Regions from separate parts of the Photobacterium sp. GSS17 genome, predicted to be linked through region 2. Evidence: predicted binding sites of a transcription regulator. Region 2 holds the regulator's gene; the other holds the start of a gene.
What was found. The regulator PurR, encoded in region 2, represses purine synthesis genes. The targets are predictions, from matches to a motif close to TNANGNAAACGTTTNCNTNA.

Region 1: PGW97_RS12855 (uracil-xanthine permease family protein) is a predicted target of PurR. The motif match lies at 2,569-2,588, and genes of this name have one in related genera.

The regions. Positions count from the first base shown of each region.
Region 1 covers NZ_CP117517.1:2,852,159-2,857,097, forward strand. Annotated here, with positions in the region: gene wrbA (NAD(P)H:quinone oxidoreductase) at 7-585, shown strand; gene PGW97_RS12845 (DUF2069 domain-containing protein) at 631-1,062, shown strand; gene PGW97_RS12850 (DUF2066 domain-containing protein) at 1,189-2,337, opposite strand; gene PGW97_RS12855 (uracil-xanthine permease family protein) at 2,637-3,893, shown strand; gene upp (uracil phosphoribosyltransferase) at 4,264-4,890, opposite strand.
Region 2 covers NZ_CP117517.1:1,431,233-1,436,171, reverse strand. Annotated here, with positions in the region: gene PGW97_RS06345 (FecCD family ABC transporter permease) at 1-637, shown strand, start outside; gene PGW97_RS06340 (heme ABC transporter ATP-binding protein) at 634-1,572, shown strand; gene purR (HTH-type transcriptional repressor PurR) at 2,098-3,105, shown strand; cyclic di-GMP riboswitch class I at 3,309-3,415, shown strand; gene PGW97_RS06330 (TfoX/Sxy family DNA transformation protein) at 3,539-4,129, shown strand; gene PGW97_RS06325 (hypothetical protein) at 4,329-4,733, shown strand; gene PGW97_RS06320 (carboxymuconolactone decarboxylase family protein) at 4,872-4,939, shown strand, end outside.

The DNA of each region.
Region 1 (4,939 bases), 1.4 Mb from region 2:
GCCAGTATGAAAAGCCTTCTGGTTCTTTACTACAGCCGTCACGGCAATACCCGCCAACTGGCACGCCAGATTGCCCGTGGGATAGAACAGGTTGACGGCTGTGAAGCCATGCTTCGCACCGTGGCTGACATCGACAGTCAGGGTAACAGTGCGCAGGATTCCGATAGTGATCCGCTGGTCAGTCAGGCCGATCTGCAACAGTGTATCGGCCTTGCGATGGGCAGTCCGGTGCGGTTTGGTAACATGGCCGCCCCCCTGAAGCATTTCTGGGACACGACCAGCCGGGAATGGCTTGGTGGGACACTGATCGGCAAGCCTGCCTGTGTGTTTACCTCGTCATCATCAATGCACGGTGGGCAGGAAACGACACTTCAGTCGATGATGCTGCCCCTGCTGCATCACGGCATGCTGATCGTCGGGATCCCGTATTCAGAGCCGGCGCTGCATACCACCCAGTCAGGCGGAACTCCTTACGGACCATCCCACTTCAACACCGGGGAAAGCCGTCAGCTGAGCCGGGAAGAATGCGAGTTGGCTCAGGCCTGTGGCAAACGCCTGGCCGAAGCGGCCCTGAAACTAATGTAAGCCGTCCCGTTAGGGACAACACGGTCATACTGAAGGATGCGTACCATGACCCCCATGAGTCAACACACTCGCCGCCTGCGCCTGGGCGCCTTAACCGCTTACCTGTCACTGATGGTCTGGGTTGGGCTGTGGCAAAGCCTGCTTTCGCCGCACCCGCACCTGAATAGCCTGATCATGGCCGGTGTCTGGATTGTTCCGCTACTGCTGCCGCTCAAAGGCATTCTGGCAGGGAAACCCTATACCCATGCCTGGGCCAATTTTATTCTGATGTTCTACTTTCTCCACGCACTGACCATGCTGTGGGTAGATGAAGGGGAACGCTGGCTCGCTCTGGTTGAACTGCTGATCACCAGTTGTGCTTTCGTCGCCAATGCCATGTTTGCCCGCCATCGCGGCCGCGAACTCGGCATCAAACTGAAAAAGTTGTCGGAAGTCGAGAAAGAAGAAAAAGCCCGTCATGAGGGGCCGTCGGCTTAGTAGCTTAGCGACTTAGCGACTTAGCGACTTAGCGACTTAGCGACTTAGCGAAAGATGAAAAATAAAAACGGTGGCATCAGCCACCGTTTTTTTATTACTTTTAGGGTCAATGAACCACTGGCGCAATCAGGCCTGTGGCGCACGCCATTCATACATGCTGACTTGCTTCACCGGTTTCGCGGGGGCAGATAGCGTCTCAGATGAGTCTGTCTGCCCGTCCAGTACGGCTTCTGTTGGCTGAACCTCTGGCTCTGCTGGCATCACAGGCGCTGTGACTTCTGACAGGCGGCTGTTCTGGCTCAGTTCACGCTGGAAGGCTGCTTCCGTACTCAATAGTTTTACGGAAAACTCCACCTGCTCCCCCTGAATGCGATAAGCATTGATTCCGGCCACGGAGCTCAGGTTGGTCATCATGCGCTCAAGGGTAAAGAAATCTTTGGCACTGCGAATATTACTGACCACCACGGCCAGTTGGCCACTCTCATCCCCCCCCAGCGGCACGGCATATTTCACTCCCAGCTGATCGGCCACATGATCCATCATCCGACGAAGCGTTGCCTCCGACGTACCGGATGCCTGTCCTTCAGATGGCGTCACCTTGGTCGCCGCCATTTTTTCCGGGCCTTCTGCATACAGCTGCCAGTTCATGACGTAGTCATCCGGCCCTTTACGGCGGGCGCGAACCACCAGCACCGCTTCCGGCTGGTAGCGCTGGCTGGCTTGTACGATTGGCCCGACAAAACCGCCCCACAAATCCGGGACGCTGATCGCCGTAACGTCCTCAAAGTCCCCGATTGGCATCATGGTCGGCACACCTCTTCGGTCTGCCTCACTCTTCATCCCGGCCAGCAGCGGGTTCCCCGACTGATCCCAGGCAATGTTACGGTTGCTTTCCGCGTCTTCAACCAGCCAGACCAGCACATTTGGGCGCTGTTCACCCCAGAAGGTTGCCTGAGCCTGAGTCAGCAACTGGCGCACACGGTTCCGATCGAAAGTCAGATCCAGGGTACGCTTCCCTTTCAGGTTGCCGTAACCATACTGGCTGACAAACGGGTTACTGTTAGCCAGCGCCTTGGTCACGACGTCATTGTTCACCACTCGGCTCTGTCCCGAGACCTTCACCAGCACCTGTGCAAGGGCATCGCGGCGGGCATTTTGCTCTGACTGGCTGTCAGTATCGGGCAACACAATCCTGGCCTGGTAAAGGTCTGTGACTGTTGCAGCCTGCACAGTCCCGGCCAGCAAGGCCATAAGAAGGAAGGTAAGACGCAGCATAATAAACTCATTTATCATTTAGATTGATTGTTGCACGATGATAAATTGATCCCATTAAATTCGGCAACCAATTGTAGGAAAAATCCGGACATGACGGCATTTTTATGCCATCGCTTTTATTCATATTTAGCCAAAATGGCGACAAATACGTCAAGGCTGCGTCAGTTATTCTTTCCCCAAACACCCACCCAGCGACATTTTGCCTTTATTCACTACTTTCTCAGTGGAGAATTAGGCAAACGATTTCTTCTGTGCTAACATTCCGCGATTTTTTTACAGCTAGGATGGGAAATATACAAATGATGCAGATATTACAAGGTGCTCAGATGCTCTTTGTTGCATTCGGGGCATTGGTTCTGGTTCCGCTACTTACCGGTCTGGACCCCAACGTTGCGCTCTTCGGTGCCGGTCTAGGTACCCTCCTGTTCCAAGTCATTACTAAACGCTCTGTCCCTATTTTCCTCGCTTCCTCTTTCGCGTTTATTGCTCCTATCATGTACGGTGTTCAAACCTGGGGTATCCCGGCAACCATGGGTGGCCTGATGATGGCCGGTGTGGTGTACATCTGTATGGGTGGCATAATCAAAGTGCGCGGTGTCGGTATTATTCACAAGCTGCTGCCACCAGTGGTGGTCGGGCCAGTCATTATGGTCATCGGGCTGGGTCTGGCACCTGCGGCGGTGAACATGGCGCTGGGTAAAACCGGTGACGGTGCGGTTCAACTGATCGACGGCAATGCTGCGCTGTGGATTTCTTCTGTCTCGCTGCTGGTGACCATTTTCTTCAGCGTGTTCGCCCGTGGCTTCCTGAAGCTTGTGCCGATTATGGCGGGTATCGTCGCCGGTTACGTGACGGCACTGGTCTACGGTGTGGTTGACTTTACTGCGGTACAACAGGCCTCCTGGCTGGCCATGCCAAACTTCACATACCCTGAGTTTAATATCAATGCCATGCTGTTCATGATTCCGGTAGCAATTGCGCCGGCCGTTGAGCACGTCGGGGATATGCTGGCTATTTCTAACGTGACCGGTAAAGACTACCTGAAGAAGCCGGGTTTGCACCGCACCATGACCGGTGACGGGGTGGCAACCATGGCTGCTTCGCTGTTCGGTGCGCCGCCAAACACCACTTACTCTGAAGTTACCGGTGCCGTTATGCTGACCAAAGCCTACAACCCGGTAATCATGACCTGGGCCGCAGTCACTGCGCTGGTACTGGCTTTTGTCGGTAAGCTGGGCGCCATTCTGCAAACCATCCCAGTACCGGTAATGGGCGGCATCATGATTCTGCTGTTCGGTTCAATCGCAACCGTCGGCCTGAACACGCTGATCAAAAACCAGGTGGATCTGCATAAATCACGCAACCTGGTGATTGTTGCCGTTACTCTGGTATTCGGGATTGGCGGTATGGCCTTTGGGATCGGCGAGTTCAGCCTGCAAGGTGTCAGCCTGTGTGGTATTGTCGCCATTATACTAAACCTGATTCTGCCTGCGGACCTGGGTGAAAATCACGTGGTTGATAATGCGCAGCTGGACAGCGCGCAAGACTCGAAATAATTCTTCACACTAGCGTTCGCTAGTACATAAGAGCTGCCTTCGGGCAGCTCTTTTTGTTTACAGCAAAATTGACACTGAGGGCAGCAACGCGAGAAGTTGTCGTGTATGGCGGATAAACCGCGTGTAACATTGCCACGGTCACACTCAGTGAAGATGTCGCTATAATAGATAGAGCTATATGATAGAGCGGTATGACGGAGCTGTAGTTGTAGTTGTAGCGACATGGTATAGCTCGACGCGGTTTCACTCAGGCTCAGGATACCCTGACTCACTTTCCCATCCCGCTTATGCCTATATCTCGATAGCGCAAAAATTACAGACATAAAAAAGCCGGCAATCGCCGGCTTTTTCTGAATTCTCCGTCTGACAATTACTTCGTACCGAAGATCTTGTCACCAGCATCGCCCAGACCAGGAACGATGTAGCCTTTGTCATTCAGTTTCTCATCGATAGCTGCCGTGTACAGCTCAACGTCCGGGTGAGCTTTTTCCAGCGCCGCAATGCCTTCCGGCGCCGCAACCAGTACCAGCACTTTAATGGATTTACAGCCGTGCTCTTTCAGCAGGTCGATCGTCGCGATCATTGAGCCACCTGTTGCCAGCATTGGGTCAACGACCAGCGCCATACGCTCATCAATGTTAGAAGCCAGTTTGTGGAAGTAAGGAACAGGTTCCAGCGTTTCCTCGTCGCGGTAAATCCCGACGGTTGAAATACGAGCACTTGGCATGTGCTCCAGCACGCCATCCATCATACCCAGACCGGCACGCAGAATTGGCACAACGGTAACTTTCTTGCCTTTGATCTGGTCAACTTCAACGGGACCGTTCCAGCCCTCAATAGTCACTTTTTCTGTTTCGAAGTCTGCCGTCGCTTCGTAAGTCAGCAGGCTGCCGACTTCTGTTGCTAGCTCACGGAAACGCTTAGTGCTGATGTCACCTTCGCGCATAAGACCAATCTTATGTTTTACCAGTGGGTGTTTTACCTCAACGACTTTCATTTCTGACTCCTAAGCTAACAAAATTTCAAAAAATCGCACTATTATACAC
Region 2 (4,939 bases):
TTTTCTGGGCGGCACTGCCACAACGTACCTGGTATACACTTTGGGAACCGATAAAAATGGCACATCCGTCACCGTCATGTTACTGGCTGGGGTTGCTATTGGCGCGCTGTCCGGCGCAGCACTGGGCCTGATGAACTACTATGCCGATGATCAGGCACTGCGAGATCTGTCATTGTGGACATTAGGCTCACTGGCTGGCGCAACCTGGCCCAGCATCGCTCTGGCCTATATGACGCTGGCGCTGCTGATTGTTCTTTTTGATCGCCATGCCAACGCCCTGAATGCCTTTTTGCTGGGAGAAGCAGAAGCTCGTCACCTGGGTGTTAACGTCCAGCACCTGAAACGCAGCCTGATTCTGCTTTGTGCCGCTGGCGTCGGAGTGGCCGTTTCCCTGACCGGGGTGATCGGTTTTGTTGGCCTGATTGTTCCCCATATTTGTCGAATGCTGATCGGGCCGAACCACAAAACCCTGCTTCCGCTGTCCGCTTTGCTTGGCGCTTTACTGCTCCTGATTGCTGACATGCTGGCGCGCGTTGTCGCGGCACCGTCAGAGCTTCCTGTTGGCATCATCACCGCGTTAATTGGCGCGCCATTTTTCATCACACTGTTAGTTAAGCAAAAGGGCAAACTGTCATGAGTGACAATCCAACAACCGTGAACGCTTCGTCCTTTGCACGCCAGCCAGCAGATTCGGCCAACCGCTCGTCTTTGGTAACAAAGCCAATTGTGGTAACAGAGCCCGTAGCAGTCAGCGTCACGGGTTTGAACCTCAGTCTGGGCGACAAAGTGATTCTGGACGACTTCTCGATCGACATTCGCTCAGGCGAGCTGACTGCACTGTTAGGCCCCAACGGCGCAGGGAAAAGTACCCTGCTGAAAGTTCTGTGTGGTGAACGGAGCGTGCCAGGGGAAATCTGCTATTTCGGCCGCAACCGACAAAACTGGCCACCCCATCAGCTGGCTCAGCATCTCGGCATCCTGCCGCAGCACAGCAGTCTGACATTTGCCTTCACGGCTGAAGAAGTGGTGGCTCTGGGGGCTTTGCCTCTCAATATCTCGCAGGCCCGTACCCGAAAAATTGCCAGTGAAAAAATGGCGCAGGTAGACGTGACTGCCCTGTCTTCACGTCTGTACCCGACCTTATCCGGCGGAGAAAAACAGCGGGTTCATTTTGCCCGCGTGCTGACACAATTAAGTCAGGCGGGCGAACAGTGCGTTCTGATGCTTGATGAACCGACCTCAGCGTTAGATCTGGCGCATCAGCACAACACGTTACGCGTCGCCAGAGACATGGCTCGGGCCGGCGCGGCGGTCATCGTCGTCATCCATGATCTGAACCTTGCTGCTCAGTACGCTGACCGGTTAGTTATCATGAACAACGGCAAAATCCAGGCAGATGGTAGCCCGCAGCATGCGTTAAGCGAATCGCTCATTGAAACCGTATATGGCTGGCCGGTATGCATCAGCCACCACCCGGTCGACGGCTACCCTGTCGTGTTACCGGCCGGTGAAAACGCAGACAGAAAAAAGGCAGAAAACAGAGCCGCTATTACTATCAATCAAACCTCGTGAAGCAGAGTGATAACGCCGCTTCAAGTGAAAAGACCACGGTTTTATAAGAGCGGAAACATCGTTGATTGAGCGAAATTAGTACCGGTTGTCGCGCAGCAAGCACAACCGGTATTTTTATTCCATGCAAACTGATTTATTGCAGGATATTAAATTTGTTTCAAATCAAGTTATTACCATAACAATAAATTGCAGCGTAGAGCCTTGTTACAAGCAAAATATTGATAACTGTCAATTAATATCCATGACTTTGGCCAGAAACATTGCACTATTGGCCACACTCAGTAAAATGTGATCGCAAGCGATTAAACAATGCAAATGATCCATGCAACGCGTTTTATTAGCGCGGGTACGATTTTTTGTTATCAGAGATGAAGCCGCCCGTTCGAGATGCGGCCTTTTGGCGTTTCTGGTAATTCCACCTAACAGAATAGTGAATGGCATCCCTGACATCGCAACTCATCACTGTCCTCTTAGGTAATGCATTCAATTTAAAGGTCTGCGGACCCATTCACTAGAAGAATAACTATGGCAACGATTAAAGATGTTGCACGTATGGCTGGTGTTTCAACCACCACCGTTTCACACGTGATCAACAAAACACGCTTCGTGGCTGAAGCAACACAGAAGAAAGTTCTCGCGGCGGTTGAAGAGCTGAACTACGCACCAAGTGCCGTAGCACGAAGCCTGAAGTGCAATACAACCCGCACCATCGGCATGCTGGTAACCAAATCGACCAACCCGTTTTTCGCTGAAGTTGTCCACGGCGTTGAAGAATATTGCTACGGTGAAGGCTATACGCTGATTCTGTGTAACACCGAAGGTAACCTGGAAAAGCAAAGAGATTACCTGCGTATGCTGGCCGAAAAACGGGTAGATGGCCTGCTGGTGATGTGTTCGGATCTTGACGAGCAACTATTGGAACTGCTGGAGCGCCAGAAAGATCTGCCGATGGTGATCATGGACTGGGGTCCGGAAAGCCCGCACACCGATAAAATTCAGGACAATGCTGAACTTGGCGGCTACGTGGCAACCAAATTCTTTATTGAGCACGGTCATAAGGAAATTGGCTGTCTGACTGGCCACGCAGAAAAAGCGGCCTGTCGCGAACGCCTGAAAGGTTTCCGCAAGGCAATGACAGAAGCCGGACTAGACATCAATGAAGACTGGATTCTGGAAGGTGACTTCGAATGTGAATCTGCGGTAAAAGCGGCCAACACATTTATGGCAATGGAAAAGCGTCCAACCGCGATTTTCTGCTTCAATGACATCATGGCGATGGGCATGATCAGTACATTTGAGCAAGCCGGTATCCGTGTACCTGACGATATGTCGATCATTGGCTACGATAACATCGACCTGGCACCGTATTTTTCACCGCCACTGACCACGATCCACCAGCCTAAACGCCGTTTGGGTAAGAGTGCGGTTGAGATTCTGATGGATCGCGTGAAGAACAAAGAACACGAGCATCAGGTTTTTGAAATGATACCAGAACTGGTCGTTCGCAAATCAGTGCGTAACCTGAACAGCTGATATGCATAACTTGATGACAAATGTATGACAAACCGGAGATTTTTATCTCCGGTTTTTTTGTACCACTTTTGACTTAAACAGTAATAAATTCACAACATTAGAAGTATATCACTATAAAAATTGTGAGATATTACTGGGAGCAATATCACACTTTAAAAGTTGGGAGCAAGTTCAAAATAATCTTCTGAGATATGCTTTAGGTGTCACGAACAAGGCAAACCTATCGAAAGGTAGGGACGCAAAGCTTCCGGCCTAAGAGTAGGCAGTTTTATTTTTAAAGCAGTCAACTTATGGTAGCGGGGTTGCCGATGGATATAGCAGATAACATCAGGAAATAATTTCACTTTTCCCTGACAGTTCGTTTTACAACTCTGCTATTCTTGAATCCTCGCTCGTTGTTAGGTGACCTAGTAACAATTCACCGAGAAGACGCATGGACAAACCAGTACTCAAAGATTCATTACGCCTTTTTAATAATTTCGATAACGTCAAATCACGCTCAATGTTTGGCGGCTTTGGCATATTTTCTGGCGAAACAATGTTTGCACTCGTGGTAAATGACAAACTGCATTTACGGGCGAATGCCGACAATGAAAAGGAATATAAATCCGCAGGAATGAAACCTTATGTATATAAGAAACGTGGCTTTCCTGTTGTAACCAAACATTATGCCATTCCTGAAGAGTGGTGGGACGATACTGATAAAATTCTGGCTCAGGCGAAATTGTCTTTATCTGCCGCTAAAGCAGATAAAGAAATAAAAAATAACACCTCTCCCAATCGAATCAAAGATTTACCCAATCTTCGCCTGGCGAATGAGAGGATGTTGAAAAAAGCCGGAATAACCACAGTGGATGAGCTGTACGAAGCCGGTGCCCTGAATGCGTATAAAGCGCTACAGAGCACTCATGAAGGCGAAGTAAGTATCGACTTACTGTGGGCTTTGGAAGGAGCAATCAGTGGCAAGCACTGGTCTGTTATCCCGAAAGAGCGGCGCTCAGAACTTCTTGCGAAATTAAGTTAATCGCAACCTAACACATATAAAAGAGATCTTCGGATCTCTTTTTTATTCCCAACATATTTTTGGCTCTGCAATGACAGAATAATGTCATTCCCTGTCAAACATTGAATTAACTCACAAAGCTGCTTATTAATTCGGCAACACACTTTTATTCAATGAGGGCAATTGTAGAATTAGCCGGATGTAAAACACCGGAGGTTATATGAACTATTCCCAACCTTTCCCAGGACAAAATGAACAGATGTTCAAGGATAAGTTTGGCAAATGGCCACGCCTGATGCGAGCGGTGGTTCTTATTAGCCTGCTTCCGCCTGTGGTTGTCTATTTATTGGTCAGCCAACAAGTGGCTTCACCGGTGGCTATGCATGATGTGTTACTGTCGATTACCGTGTTAAACGTCACTTTATTCGTCTGGGGACTACTCCTCAAAATCCGCGCTAGAAAGTATTGGTATCGTAATTACCATATTGGTAAAACCATGTTGTTGTCTGTCGCCCCGATTATCGCTTGTGGCTATATTCTGATCACCGATGCACCAAGCAGTCGCAATCAGGTGGCTAACCAGCCGCAATCCATTCCTGTACGAATTTCCATCGATCAATCCTGATTTCTGCTATTTTCATTAGCGACTGAAATTTTTTACCTCTTTATCAGGTCTTTGTCTGATATTTACCGATAAAATGATCCATGATCTTTATATTGGACTCAGACAGTTACACGACACACCGACGAAAAAGAGGTTCCTGTGCGTATTTCGGCTAAAAAGCGTTACTCCGTTCTGATCAGACCCCTGCTCTGGCTCCAACAGCGGCA